One region of the Mesorhizobium sp. ISC15 genome, then DNA from elsewhere that is predicted to be linked to it. Evidence: predicted binding sites of a transcription regulator. Region 1 holds the regulator's gene; the other holds the start of a gene.
The links. The regulator LexA, encoded in region 1, represses DNA repair genes until DNA is damaged. The targets are predictions, from matches to a motif close to TGTTCNNNNTGTGTTCNG.
Positions count from the first base shown of each region.

Region 2: a site for LexA is predicted at 3,559-3,576, ahead of dinB (DNA polymerase IV). Genes of this name have one in related genera too.

Region 1 is NZ_JAVSPX010000001.1:4,428,614-4,436,022, reverse strand. Features, by position in the region: gene RPG13_RS21360 (ComEC/Rec2 family competence protein) at 1-1,914, shown strand, start outside; gene lexA (transcriptional repressor LexA) at 1,908-2,645, opposite strand; gene RPG13_RS21350 (molybdopterin molybdotransferase MoeA) at 2,750-3,955, opposite strand; gene moaC (cyclic pyranopterin monophosphate synthase MoaC) at 3,955-4,452, opposite strand; gene trpC (indole-3-glycerol phosphate synthase TrpC) at 4,519-5,370, opposite strand; gene trpD (anthranilate phosphoribosyltransferase) at 5,375-6,385, opposite strand; gene RPG13_RS21330 (SurA N-terminal domain-containing protein) at 6,382-7,409, opposite strand, start outside.
Region 2 is NZ_JAVSPX010000001.1:5,426,469-5,433,877, forward strand. Features, by position in the region: gene RPG13_RS26180 (XRE family transcriptional regulator) at 1-236, shown strand, start outside; gene RPG13_RS26185 (IS5 family transposase) at 503-1,489, shown strand; gene RPG13_RS26190 (hypothetical protein) at 1,660-1,995, opposite strand; gene RPG13_RS26195 (hypothetical protein) at 2,181-2,549, shown strand; gene RPG13_RS26200 (GNAT family N-acetyltransferase) at 2,674-3,132, shown strand; gene dinB (DNA polymerase IV) at 3,633-4,874, shown strand; gene RPG13_RS26210 (DUF2182 domain-containing protein) at 4,958-5,833, opposite strand; gene RPG13_RS26215 (DUF1326 domain-containing protein) at 5,843-6,475, opposite strand; gene RPG13_RS26220 (sulfite oxidase) at 7,014-7,409, shown strand, end outside.

The DNA of each region.
Region 1 (7,409 bases):
CGCGTCGTCAGGCTCGACCAGATGGCGAACGGCCGGATCAGGCTGACCCTCGACGTGATATCGACCGCCCGGCCGACACTGCGTTATGCACCGGAACGTGTCAGGGTTTCGGCACGCAAAATTCCCGCTGAGATGACCGCAGGCTCGGTGGCAACCGGCTATGCAAGGCTTTTGCCTCCGACTGGCCCGGTTCGGCCCGACAGCTATGACTTCTCCTTTGACAGCTATTTCGCCGGTATCGGCGCCAGTGGCTTTTTCCTCGGCAATCCGAAGATCGTCGCTTCCGAAGATGCACCGTTAGCAGCGCGCCTTTCTTCGTCGATCGAAAAGGCGCGTGAAACCATCGCCGACCATATCAGGGACAGCATCGGTGGCGCCGAGGGGGAGATTGCCGCTGCGCTGATCGTCGGCGTGCGTGCCGGCATCCCCGAAGAGATCAACGAATCGATGCGGCGCACCGGCATCTACCACATCATCTCCATTTCCGGCCTGCACATGGCGCTTGTCGCCGGCACCATCATGGGATTGCTGCGCGGCGCCTTTGCGCTGTTTCCCGATTTTTCGTCGCGCCGGCCGGTCAAAAAATATGCGGCTGCAGCCGCACTCCTTTCCATCGCTGCCTATCTCATTTTTTCCGGCATCGTGGTCGCGGCTGAGCGCAGCTTCATCATGCTGGCGGTAATGCTTGTCGCCGTGCTGTTCGACCGGGCTGCGCTCACCATGCGCAATCTTACGATTTCAGCCATCGCCGTCATCGTCGTGTCGCCGCACGAGGTGGTCGGCCCAAGCTTCCAGATGTCCTTCGCCGCGACCGCGGCTCTCGTGGGCGCCTATGCCGGCTGGTCCGACTATCGTGCCGACAAGGCCACGGCGCCGCCACAACGACGGTCACCGGCCGCTTTCGTCACGCGGAAGCTCGTCGCTGGAACAGGCACCATCGCCATGACCTCCATCATTGCCGGGAGCGCCACCGCGCTCTTCGCCATCTGGCACTTCCAGCGCGTCTCGCCGCTCAGTCTGTTTGCCAATCTGGCCGTCATGCCGATCGTCACGGTCGTCATGTTCCTGGCGGTCGTCAGCGCCTTGGCAATGCCTTTCGGCTTCGACGGACCTTTCCTCGACATGATGGGCAAGGGGCTGACGGCCATGATTGCAATATCGGGATGGATCTCCGAACGTTCGCCGGTCGATGCAGTCGGGCTGATTTCGTTGCAGTCGGTTCTGCTGGTGACGGTCGCCCTGGTCATCGCCACGATGGCGACGACATGGTTGCGGCTTGCGGCACTTCCCTTTGCGCTTGCCGGCCTGCTGACGATTTCCGAGACGCGAACCCCCGACGTGCTGATCTCGGAGGATGCGCATCTGGTGGCGCTGCCGATCGGCGGCGGCGAACTTGCCGTCAACCGGGTGCGCTCGAACGAATTCACCACCGACAACTGGAAACATGCGCTGACTTCAGCGACCATTGTCGAGCCGGAGACGTTCGAAAAAGGAGACGTGCGGTTCGACATCGCCGACCCGGCCGACCTGCCGCCGGGAGCGCCTTTCTATTGCACTGCCGGCCTGTGCCTCGCCCGGCATCCATCCGGCGCGATCATCGCGCTCGCCGACGACCGCAAAATCGCGCGGCCAGCCTGTGCCTTTGCGGACTTGATCGTCATCGACGATGCCACGGCCTATTATAATCCCTGCCGCAACCCGCTGGTCCTCGTCGTGACCAAACGGCAGCTCGCTCGCATGGGCAGTGCCGCCGTCTTTTTCGATCCGCTATCGGCGACGACGCGCGCAGAAATCCGTTTTGCCGTCAAACAGCCATATAGGCCTTGGCATGAGCAGCGGAGATTTTCGCGCGAGGCGAGGGGCCTGCCGCCATACCGTAAGCCTGAGAAACCCAAGAAAGCTGCCGTTCAGTAACGTCGGATCAATCCGACGAGCTTGCCTTGCACCTTGACCCGGTCCGGCCCGAAGATGCGCGTCTCATAGGCCGGGTTGGCGGCTTCCAGGGCGATCGAGGCGCCCTTGCGGCGGAACCGCTTCAGCGTCGCTTCCTCCTCGTCGACCAGGGCGACAATGATCTCGCCAGGCTGGGCGGTGTCGGCGTTGCGAATGATGACCGTGTCGCCGTCGAAGATGCCGGCCTCGATCATCGAATCACCCTTGACCTCCAGCGCGTAGTGCGCGCCGCCTGTGATCATGTCCGGTGGCACCGAGATCGAATGCGTCTGGTGCTGGATGGCATCGATCGGCACACCGGCAGCGATGCGGCCCATCACCGGGATGGAGACAGTGGCAATGACGTCGTCGTCATTGCCGGCCGCAGGCATGCGTGACGGCGCCGGCTTGATCTGTCGGCCGAGGCTGCCCTGCCCAAGGCTGCCCTGAATGACGCTCGGCGAAAATTTGCGCGCCGCATTGAGGCCGGGCGCGATCGAATCGGGCAGGCGCAGCACTTCCAGCGCGCGGGCGCGGTTGGGCAGCCGGCGAATGAAGCCGCGTTCCTCCAGCGCCGTGATCAACCGATGGATTCCCGATTTGGACGCGAGATCGAGCGCTTCCTTCATCTCGTCAAACGAGGGCGGAATGCCGCTTTCCTTCAGCCGCTCGTGGATGAACATCAGCAGCTCATGTTGTTTGCGTGTCAGCATCGCGACCCCCGACAGAATCAGAAAAACAAACCCAGAACAAACACTATCTGTTCCAGTTGTGTTCCGCAACTGTTTAAAGTTTAATGAATGCGTTGACGTTTTGTTCAGCGTAGCATCAGCACGCTGCAGGCGGCGCCTGTCGCGGCGGGGGGAGCGAATGGCTCGCGCACGATCAGCCCGTTGGCGTCGGCCAGCATTCTGAGCATCGAGGAATCCTGGATGCCGAACGGCGTCGCCTTGAGCGTGCCGGCGTCTTCCTTCACCACGGCGCGTACATAGTCCTGCCTGATATCGTTGGCCGCCATGGCGGCACCGAGCCGCGCCTGACGCATGTCCTGCCGGTAGGCGCGTCCGCCAAGCCGCGCAAGCAGCGGCTTCAGGAAGAGCTGCGTGCAGACCAGGCTCGCCACCGGATTGCCGGGCAGGCCGATGCAGCGGATGTCGCCCAGCCGGCCGAACATCAGCGGCTTGCCGGGCCGCATGGCGATCTTCCAGAAATCGAGCGTCATGCCTTCGCCGGTCAGCACGTCGTGGACGAGGTCGTGGTCGCCGACCGAGGCGCCGCCCAGCGTGACGATGACGTCAGCCCCTGCGTTAACCGCCTTTTTCACCAGCGCGGCAATCGCCTCTTTGCGGTCGGGGGCGATGCCGAGGTCGAGCGCGCTGGCGCCGACCGAGCGGGCCGCGGCAGCGACGCCATAGGCGTTGGACGAGATGATCTGGTCCGGGCCAAGGTCGCTGCCTGGCGGCAGCAATTCGTCGCCGGTGGCGATGATGGCGACCAGCGGCCGTTTCACCACGCTGACCTGCGGATGGTTGGCCGACGCCGCCAGCGACAACGCCGCCGGATCAAGCAGGCGGCCTTTCTCCAGCAGAACGTCGCCCTTCGAGAAATCGAGCCCGAGGCGGCGGATGTTGCGGCCTTCAACCGTCGACGCGGTCACTTCGATGCTGCCGCCGCCGAGGTCGCGGACATTCTCCTGGATGACGATGGTGTCAGCGCCTGCGGGAAGCGGCGCGCCGGTGAAGATGCGCACGGCCTGCGCCGGGCCGACTGTTCCGGCAAAGCCGCGTCCGGCCGGCGCCATGCCGATCACCGCAAGTGTTGCCGGCGCGGAGGCGACATCCTCGGCCCGCACGGCATAGCCGTCCATGGCGGACGCGTTGAAGGGCGGCTGGGTGCGGAGCGCCGTGAGCGGGTCCGCCAGTATCCGGTCGGCGGCGTCCATCAGGGTGACGCTTTCAGCTTGCAAGGGCGCAGCATCTTCAAGCAGGCGCTCGAGCGCGTCGGCAACCGGAAGCAGCGCCATTATTGGCCTGCCCCTTGGGCGCCTACTTTGTAGACGCCGGATTTGCCGCCGGTCTTTTCCACCAGCCTGATGCCGGAGATCACCATGGCGCGGTCGACCGCCTTAGCCATGTCGTAGATGGTCAGGCAAGCGACCGAGACGGCGGTCAGCGCCTCCATCTCGACGCCGGTCTTGCCGGTGACGCGGGCCAGCGCCGTGACCTTCAGGCCAGGCAGCGTCGCGTCCGGTTCGATGTCGACGGATATCTTGGTCAACAGCAGCGGGTGACAGAGCGGGATCAGCTCATGCGTCCTCTTGGCCGCCATGATGCCGGCGATGCGCGCCGTGCCCAGCACGTCGCCTTTCTTGGCATCGCCGTCGAGGATCATCTTCAGCGTTTCTGGCCGCATCGAGACAAGACCTTCGGCGATCGCCGTGCGGGTCGTTTCCGCCTTGTCGCCGACATCGACCATATTGGCTTCGCCTTTCGCGCCAAGATGGGTGAGGGCAGCCGTCATCGTCAGACGGCCTTAGAACGACGTGCGTCCGTTTGGACGCACATAGCACGCTCTAACACTTTGGATTTATGCATCGTGCTCTCCGAAAATCGATTCCGATTTTCGGGCCGATGCATGAGCCGGCGCCTTGCCCGTCAAAAGCAGGTGCGTTGCGGCGGCCACGTCCTGTTGCCGCATCAGGCTCTCGCCGACGAGGAAGGTGCCGATGTCGCTTTTTTCCAGCCTGCGGCAATCTTCGTGCGAGAAAATACCGCTCTCGCTGACCAGCAGGCGGTCGGCCGGCACCATCGTCGCGAGCCGCTCCGAAGTATCGAGACTGGTTTCGAACGTCCGGAGGTTGCGGTTGTTGATGCCGATCAGCCGTGACGACAGTTTCAGCGCGCGTTCCGTCTCGGCTTCGTCATGCACCTCGACCAGCGCGTCCATGCCGAGCTCGAAAGCCGTCATTTCGAGCTCCCTGGCCACGGCGTCATCGACGCTCGCCATGATGATCAGGATGGCGTCAGCGCCCCACGCACGGGCTTCGAACACCTGATAAGGCTCGAACAGAAAATCCTTGCGCAAGGCGGGCAATGTCACGGCACTGCGCGCATCGGTGAGGAATTCAGGCGCGCCCTGGAAGGACGGCGCGTCGGTCAGCACCGAGAGGCAGGCGGCGCCACCTTTCGCATAGGCCCTGGCCAGTGCCGGCGGATCGAAATCGGCTCGGATCAGGCCCTTGGAAGGGCTCGCCTTCTTGATCTCGGCGATCAGCGCGAAGCTGCCGGATTTGCGCCTGGCTTCAAGGGCCGAGAGAAAGCCGCGCGGCGCATCGGTGTCCTTCGCCCGCGCCTTGATCTCGGCAAGCGGCACGCGCGCCTTCGCCGCCGCGATCTCGTCGCGCTTGTAGGCTTCGATCTTGCGCAGGATATCAGACACGGCTCTATCCGTTCGAAATCTCGACCAGCCGGTCGAGCACTTGCAGCGCCCGGCCGCTGTCGATGGCTTGCGCCGCCGTCGCCATGCCGTCGGCAAGCATCGTCGCCTTGCCAGCCACCACCAGTCCGGCGCCGGCGTTCATCAGCACCGTATCACGAAAGGCGCCGGCGGCGCCGCCCAGCATGTCGCGTAGCGCCTGGGCGTTATAGGCGGCGTCGCCGCCGCGCAACTCGTCCTTGGTGTGCCGCTTCAGCCCGACTGCTTCCGGGGTTAGCGTAAAGCTGCGGATCTCACCGCCGACTAGCTCGGCCACTTGGGTTTCGCCAGTGGTGGTGATTTCGTCATAGCCGTCGCCATGGGCGACCCAGGCGTGTTCGGCGCCCAATGCCTTCAGCGTCTCGGCCACCGGCATGATCCATTCCGGCAAAAAGACGCCAACCATCTGCCTGCTGACACCAGCCGGATTGGAGAGCGGGCCAAGCAGGTTGAAGATGGTGCGGGTGCCGAGCTCGACGCGGGTCGGGCCGACATGCTTCATCGCCGGATGATGCGCCGGCGCGAACATGAAGCCGACGCCTGCATCGTGGATGCAGCGGCTGATCGTTTCCGGCGGGATATCGATCTTGACGCCGAGCGCGGTCAGCACGTCGGCGGCGCCGGTCTGCGAGGACAGTCCGCGATTGCCGTGCTTAGCCACCGGCACGCCACAAGCGGCGACGACGAAGGCGGAAGCGGTCGAGATGTTGACGCTGTGCGAATTGTCGCCGCCGGTGCCGACGATGTCGATGGCGTCAGCGGGCGCATCGACACGCAGCATCTTGGCGCGCATCGTGGCGACGGCGCCGGAAATCTCGCTCACCGTCTCGCCGCGCACCCGCAGCGCCATCAGGAAGCCGCCGATCTGGCCGGGCGTAGCGTCGCCCGACATGATGATGTCGAAGGCCTCGCGCGCCTCCTCGAAGGAAAGGGCGGTGCCTGCGGCGACCTTTGCGATATGGGTCTTGAGCGCGCTCATCTGGTCAGGGCTTGGGCAACGGCTGTCTGATCGATACGAACGTCGTATTGCGTCTGCAACTGCGCCACCAACTGGTCGAGCAGGTCGTCGGACATGCCGGATGTGAAGGATTTCTGCGCGTCGTCCGGCACCGAGCTGGCGTCGGCTCCGGCAGGCTCGAAGACTTCGGCAATCTTGAACAGGATCTGTCCGTCGCCGGTGGGCGAGGGGATCAACCCGGTCCCGCCTTCGCCTTCGCCGAACATCGCTGCCGCCCCTTCCTTGCCGAAATCGACGTCGTCCGCCTCGCGCTTGACGCCGCGCTTGGTCTGCTTCTCGAGCTTGAGCTCGCTTGCGATTACATCGAGCGTGGTGCCGGCCTTGAGACGCTTTTCGAGTTCGACCGCTTTTGCGGTGAGCCGCTTGGTCGTTTCCGCCGCCGTCCAGTCGGCCACTACCTTCTGGTGGACTTCATCCAGCGTGCGGTCGCGGGCCGGCGTGATCGAATCCACCTCGTAGAACACGAAGCCGTTGCCGGCGGTGGTGAGGTCGGGATTCTCGGTGCCGGGTTCGGCGTCGAACACCGCCTTGATGAGATCCGGCGATTCCGGCAGGTCGTTGACGATGGTGCCGTCCGGTCTCTGGCCGGTGCGATCGATCGCATCGATAGTGACGACCTTCAGCTTCAGTTTTTCGGCAGCTTGCGTAAGCGTGCTGCCCGAAGCGCGCATGTCTTCGTAGTTGTCATGCACGTCCAGCAGAATGCGGCTTGCCTCGCTCAACGCCAGATCCTTGCGGATCTCGGCGGACACTTCGGCCAGCGGCTTCACCACTTCGGGCTTGATGTCGGTGACGCGCAGCAGCACCGCACCAAAGGCGCCTTGAACGACCGGGCTGATCTCGTTGGCGTTGAGCGCGAAGGCGGCGTCGGCCACCGCCTTGTCGGCAATCTTGTCCTTGGGCAGCGTGCCAAGCAGCGTGTCGGCTTGCGTCTTGCCTTCGGCGGCAACGATCTTGTCGAAGGTCGCGCCGGTCTTGAGTGAAT
Region 2 (7,409 bases), 1.0 Mb from region 1:
GCGAAATACTCTATTGCGGCGGCCGCGACGCCGTGCCCGGCGACCACGTGGTGATCGAGATGTTTCCCGAGGAAAACGAGCGCAACGGCAAGGCCTTCATCAAGAAGCTGATCAAGCGCACCGCCGCCGAGCTGGTCGTCGAGCAGTACAATCCACCGAAGACGCTGACCTTCAACCGCTACGCGATCAAGGCCGTCTTCCGCGTCATCCCGCTCAAGGAGCTGCTGGGGTATTAGGGCGGCGGGGCGCGCTCCCTTCTCCCCCTGTGGGAGAAGGTGGATCGGCGCGCCAGTGCCGAGCCGGATGAGGGGTGCTGGGCGGAATGAGGCATTGGCAATCCGTCCGCCCTCATCACTTCCCCGGAGCAAGGGCAGGCGTTGGCGATCCGTCCAACACCCCTCATCCGACCTCGCTTCGCGAGGCCACCTTCTCCCACAAGGAGACCTTTGCACAGAAGCCGAACGGTGATTCTGTGGTGAAGGTTGGAGCAGGGAGATTCGGGATGGCGGATCGTGTTTTGGGTCAGTTGAGTCTGGCGGACGGTCTGGCGGCGTCGGATGAGACGATTTTCGACCTAGTATCGAAGGAACTGGACTGGGCGCCGATCCGAACATTGCTGGGTCAGCGCAGCGGTCCTGGCTCGGGCAACACCAGCTATCCGGCGGAACCGCTGGTGCGCTGTCTTTTGCTGGGCATGTGGCATGGGCTGAGCGATCCGGCGCTTGAGGCGCAGATCCGGGACCGATTGTCGTTCCGCCGCTTTGCCGGTTTCAGCCTTTCGGACCGCACGCCCGACCATTCGACACTGTGGCGCTTCCGCGAGGAGCTGACGCGTGAGCGACTGATCGACAAGGTCTTTGAGGAGATCAACCGTCAGCTGGAGGAGAAGGGCCTGATCGTCAAGCGCGGCACCTTGGTCGATGCCACGTTCCTGCAGGCTCGTGGCCGTCCGCCCAAGCAGCCGAAAAAGGGCCACCAAGGTCCGGTCAAGCCGTCGGCCGACAAGGATGCGCGTTGGGGCAAGAAGGGCAAGAAGAGCACCTTCGGCTACAAGATGCACATCGGCGTCGACCAGGAGCACACCTTGATCCGGCGTGTCGAGGCGAGCGACGCCTCGGTCACCGACACCGAGCCGGCCGACCAGTTGATCTGCGGCGACGAGAAGGCGGCCTATGGCGATCAAGCCTATTACACCCACGCCCGCCATGCCCGGCTCGCCGCCGCCAACATTAAGGACCGGCTGATGCGGCGGCCCAACAAGCATCACCCCGAGTTGCCGCCGCGCCACAAGCTGCGCAACCGGCTGATCGCCAAGGTGCGGGCGGCAGTGGAGCGGCCTTTCGCCGTGTTCAAGGAGCGTTACGGCATGCGACGCCTGCGCTTCTTCAACCTCGCCACCAACCGCACGCAGTGCATACTGGCCGCCTGCGCTTACAATCTGCGCACCATGATTGGCGTCCTCTATCCACCCGATGAGAGGCGGACATGAGGGAGGAGTGCGTCCACAATCCGGCAGGATGGCTGCCTAAACCGACAAAGGCCCCGCAAGGGCCGCGGAAAACCGCTCTGCCGGCCTTCAAAAAGGCCCTCACTGACCACCGAAATCCACTTCGCTCCCCGTGCAAAGCCCTCACAAGGGGAGAAGGGAGCGTCACTCCATCAAGCCCGCCTGGATCTCTCCAGCGGAACCTCGCGCTCGCTAAGCATCCGCGCCTCGGCGCGGCGTCGCTCCTGCTCGTCGATGAACGCCGCCTGGATCACGACCGTGGCGCCCGGCAGCCCGTCCGCGCGGCAGGCCGAGCAGCGAAGCCGCCCCGAAAGGGACGCCAGCGCCGTCTGCCCAGTCACCCCGAAGCGCCTCAGCTCAGCCGACTTCCACCATCTGCTGCGGCCGCAATCGATACATTCGACCGCAATCGAGACCACCTCGGCGATCGTCGCTTCCTTGCCCGGCAATGCCATCGCCCCTAGTGCCTCCGTTCCTGTTTTGTTCACAACATTATGGGTTTCTCCCCAAGAGTCGAGTCGGTTCCGCTCAAACCCGTGCAAAAGTTTCACTTGTGCAAGTTTTTGAGTTATGCTTCTATCCCATACCGACGAATAGTACCGCCGCGGACGATCCGGATGGGGCAGCAGGACCCGGACATCCGTCGCGGCCGCCGAAAGCCAAGGAAACGAAGATGGACGCCCTCTCCGCTCAATTCGCCCGCGATTGCGGCTATACCGGCGACAGCCCGGCCATGCTGGCGGCTTTCGCGGCCATCCGCCTCGACGGCATAGGCAAGGCTCGCCTGGGCCATGACCAGCGCAAGGCGATGGTCGACCGGCTGAAGCACGGCGAGGCCTTGTTCCTGGCAGCGATGCGCCCGGCGCAGTCGGCCGAGGAGGCGCTCGAGGACGCCGCCCGCTTCATCGCTTGTTATCGCAACATGCCGCGCTGGCGCCAGGAAAGACGCAGCGCCGATCTCGCCCGCGCCAGGCAGCAGCGGCTTCTGGCGCGCTTCTTCCGCCGCTACGGCCATCGCCTCTGGGCACGGCAGGCAGCGTAAGCGGAGGTTGCCGAGCCATCGGCCGCGAGTGTCTGGCGCTGGCCGCCTGCACCGCGACGCGCCCATCGCGAATGGCTGGACGGCACTTGCCGTCGCCAAACCCGCGCCGTATGTCATCGTCTCGATGAGCGAGATTGAGTTCCGTCGCGCGCAAGCGCCCGATCTGCCGGCGATTGTCGCATTGCTAGCCGACGATGCGCTTGGCGCCGGCCGGGAAGACGCGTCGACGCCGCTCGCGCCGTCCTACCTCGATGCCTTCAGGGCAATCGGTGCCGATCCCAACCAGCTGCTGGCGGTGGCCGTCGAGGCCGGACAAGTCGTCGGAACGCTGCAGCTCAGCTTCATTCCGGGTATTTCCAGGAAAGGCGCCTGGCGCGGCCAGATCGAAGGCGTTCGCGTCGCCCGGCACCGGCGTTCCGGCGGCGTCGGCAAGCTGATGATCGAATGGGCGATCGAAGCGTGCCGCTCGCGCAACTGCAGCTTCGTTCAGCTCACCACGGACAAGAGCCGACGGGAAGCGCACGCTTTCTACGAGCGCCTCGGCTTCACCGCCAGCCATCTTGGCTACAAGATGGCGTTGTAGGGCGCGGCACCCGTTATCGGGGCAATCGCTTCAGCAAAAGCTAGCGCTCGGCCCGCCAATTGTCGAAGTTTGCCCTGCCCTGCCTGCTGGGCACCTCAAAGATTCCGGAGTAGGCGCCGTCGGCGAAGCTGCCGATCTCCCCCCTTGCGGGGGAGATGCCCGGCAGGGCAGAGGGGGGGTGCTGTCCCTCCGACCTGTCGACCAATTACAGCCACGCCCTCAGGCTGATTTCCGGTTGGGAACGGGTTAAATCGAGAGTCGGCGATCCTTCCCACCCCCCTCTGTCCTGCCGGACATCTCCCCCGCAAGGGGGGGATTGGATGTCGCTTCGGCTTTCGCCAACCACCAACGCTGGAACGCAGGCAGACAAGCGGCGGCGCAAACCTGAAGCGATTGCGCTCCGCGCTCCTTGACAACCCACCCCGTCGTTCTCTTTATGTTCCACACGAAACGACCTCAAGACAATGCGGCGTTCGAACCGCCGCGGGCGAACGGGCCGGATGGAAGCCAACATCCTCCACGCGGATCTCGACGCCTTCTACGCCTCGGTCGAACAGTTGCTCGACCCGGCTCTGCGCGGCAAGCCGATCGCCGTCGGCGGCGGGGTCGTGCTGGCAGCCTCCTATGAGGCCAAGGCTTTCGGCGTGCGTGGCGGCATGCCGGGGCGGCGCGCGCGCGAACTCTGCCCCGGGCTGATTTTCGTCGGCGGCCATTTCAAGGACTACCAGCGGCTGGGCGACGCGGCTATTCAAGTGCTTGGCGATTTTACGCCGGTGGTCGAGCGGATTTCCATCGACGAGGCCTTTGCCGACGTCACCGGCTGCACCCATCTGTTCGGCTCGCCGGCCGAGATCGCCGGCACGATCCGCCGCCGCGTGCGGGCCGAGCTCGGCCTGCCGATCTCGGTCGGCGTGGCGCGCACCAAGCACCTGGCCAAGATCGCCTCGCAAGTGGCCAAGCCCGACGGGCTGGTGGTCGTCAATCCCAGCCATGAGCTGGAATTCCTCCACGATCTGCCGGTCGAGCTGATGTGGGGCGTCGGCCCGGTCACCAGGGAGCGGCTGGCCGGCATCGGCGTCAACACCATCGGCGAGCTGGCGAAGACGCCGGGCTGGTCGCTGGAGCGGCTGCTCGGCCCGGCGGCGGGCGAAAAGCTCAACGCGCTGGCCTGGAACCGCGATCCGCGCAAGCTCGAGACGCAGCGCCGGGCGCGATCGGCCGGCGCGCAATCGGCGCTCGGCAGGAAGCCGGCAGAGGAGCAAGTCTTCGTGCCGGCGCTGCTGCATCTGGCCGACAGGGTCGCCACCAGGCTGCGGGCGAAATCGCGGCCCGGCCGCACGGTGACGGTCCGCGTCCGCTTTGCCGACCTGCGCTCGGTGACGCGCTCGATCACGCTCGACCAGCCGATTTCGGCAACCGCCATGCTGGCCGAGATCGCCGAGGCGCTGGTGCGCAAGGTGCTTGTCGATCATCCGCACGAAAAGACCATCTCGCTGCTGGCGATCGCCGTCTCGCATCTTGAGAAGCAATCGGCCCTGCAGCTGGAACTGCCACTCGGCCTCGACGACGACCGCCGCCGCCCCGGCACCAGAAGGGGTGCCGCGCGCTGGACCGCCGACCGCGCCATCGACAAAATCCGCGACCGCTTCGGCTGGGAAGCGGTCGGCTATGCCTCGGTCGCGCTCGGCCCGCAGCGGTCGGTTCCCGACGCGTTTCGCGAGCTGGCCGAAAAGGAATTGTGAGCCGGCTTGGCCGGGCGGTGCGATGCGCATTGCATCAGAAGCGATCGGGTTTCCTGCAAATGCGACATCCGAGGCGCTGGTCGTCAGACCAAAAGCGTTGCGCTGCCCCAGGCGATCAGGGCGATGCCGGCCACCCGGCCGACCCACTGGCCGGCAGGAAACACCTTTTCGACCAGCACCAGAATGGCGAGTGCGGCAACCCACACCAGGTTCATTACGCCACCCACGAACAACAACGCCATCAGCATCCAGCAGCATCCGACACAGAACGCCCCGTGCAGGGCGCCCAAACGCAGCGCGCCAAGTGCGTGGGGACGCCAGTGTCGGGAAAGGAACGCCGTCGGCGTCCGGCAATGCGACAGGCAGGCGTTCTTGAGCGGCGAGAGCTGATACAGGCCCGCGGCGATCAGGACGATGCCCGAAAGCCAGCGGCTCTGCGAACTCATCATCGCTGCTGAAACGAATGCCTCACGTTCGAGCAGCCAATGCAACGCGGCTGCCGCGACGGAGAACCCCAGCCAGACCAGGAGGTAGCCTGCCATGAATACGCCGGTGGGCGCGAGCTTGTCCTGGATCTGACCCTGTGCGAGCGCATGGCGATGCACGCGCGCATAGAGCAGGATAGTCGGCGCCGCACTCGGGGACATCATGGCGACCATCATGACCCACCACATCGCAATCATCAGCGTCCAGATCGCGGCCCCCCAGACCCGCGGTTCCGTCGCCATGGCCATCCCACTCATGTCCATGCCGGACATGTCCGAGGGCATATCGGAGATCACTTCGGCGGTTTGCTGGTGGGGGAAAAGCGCGAGCCTCGTCATCTCCCACGCATTCATGCCGAGCCCTGCACCGGCGACGATATAAAGCCAGGCCAGCAGGCACAGCGCCACCACTCCCGCAATCGTGATGACGCGGTCGCGCCTAAGCAGGCGTTCCAGTGGCGACGCGCCGTCCATGCGGGCGCGTCAGGCTCGCACCACCCCGTGATTGTTGAGATGCAGCCGCGCGAACTGGCCGTAACTGTCCTTCGTGCTCACCTGAACCGGTCCGCTGGTTGTGCTCGAGGCACTGCCGATCTCGGCGACCGCATATTCGAAGCCGTTCGGCAACACGATCTGAGCCCGCGAGTCCGCGCCCGTCACCTTGTTGCGGATCGGTTCGCCGACCGTATCGATATAGTCCTTGACGAAGATGCGGCCCCTGCGGCCGTCGATATCGAGTTCAAGATCGATCTTCGTGAAAACCGGCTCATTCATTTTTGTCACGGTTGAGGCGTAGACGGCGAACATCGTCGCGAACGGGTCGGTGTCCTGGCCGGTCATGATGCGCAGCAGCGCGTTACGCTGCCGGTCGGTTGCGCTCTCGTCGACGAAAGCGATGGCTTCGCCATTGCCTTCGTGGATGGCGCCAGGCCATTTGAAGATCGCAGCGATCCGGAGGCCGTCGAGAGCGGTCTCGCCATGATGGCCTTCATCGATCTGGATGCCCGCCACCGCATGGCAATGGCCCTTATCGGGCAGCGCATTGAATTGACAGTTGCAGCCATATTCGCAGGTGCAATTGACGAGTTCACGTCCCTTGATTTCCCAAGACGTCATGCTGTCCTCCCTCATCTCGAAATATTAGACCATCATCATACACCTGCGCCGGCCGCGCCGCCATCCTGTCGCGCTAAGAGTGATAGCGACAAGAGACGGCAGGCCAACGCGTTTTCTCGCCGAAACTGGGTGAACATCCGCCCTGGAGATGGCGCGGCCGGTATCGGAACGGCAGAAATCGGGTCGGAACGGGCCTTTCCGACCGCACCCGCGAAGGTCCGGAAATGACCCGGAAGCGGGCGTTCGGCTGCGATCCGAGCAGCAACGATTTTGGCAGGAAATCGGTCTCGAATGCTGCAATCATCATCATGTCCCGTCCAGGTTGTGGACACGTCCTTCTCAAAGGCGCACTCTTAGCGTGCGAAACGCGAGCTAGTGTTTCGTCCAATGCTTCACATGCTTGACTTGCGTCGGTGATTGTCTGACCTGTCCGGATACTTCCGGGTGGGCAGACCTCACATTGTGTCGCCTATCCGTGATCAGGCTACGGCCTAAGGCACGTTGCAGCCCGTTCCGGATCAACTGGGAGGTAAACAACATGCCTGATTTTCAGCGCAGAGAACTTCTTGTTCAAGGAAGCGCGGCTCTTGCCGCAATTGCCGCTCTCTATACCTCGCGTCGGGCTTACGCTTTTCCAACACGGCCGAGCGAGGAAGTTATCCCGTGGCTGGATCAGCCGACCGAAAATCCCGATCCGGTAGGTATCCAGAAGCAGCTTGTCTGGGAGGATTTGAATAGCTGGATAACTCCAAACGACAAGTTCTTCAGCATCTCGCATTTCAACCGACCAACGATCGACGAGAAGACATGGTCGATGGAGATCGGCGGCCTGGTCAAGAAGCCCTTGAAATTGACACTCGCCGACATCAGGGCGCGGCCGCGGCAGGAGGTCGTTTTCACCGTGGAATGCTCGGGCAATCACGGGTTTCCCTTT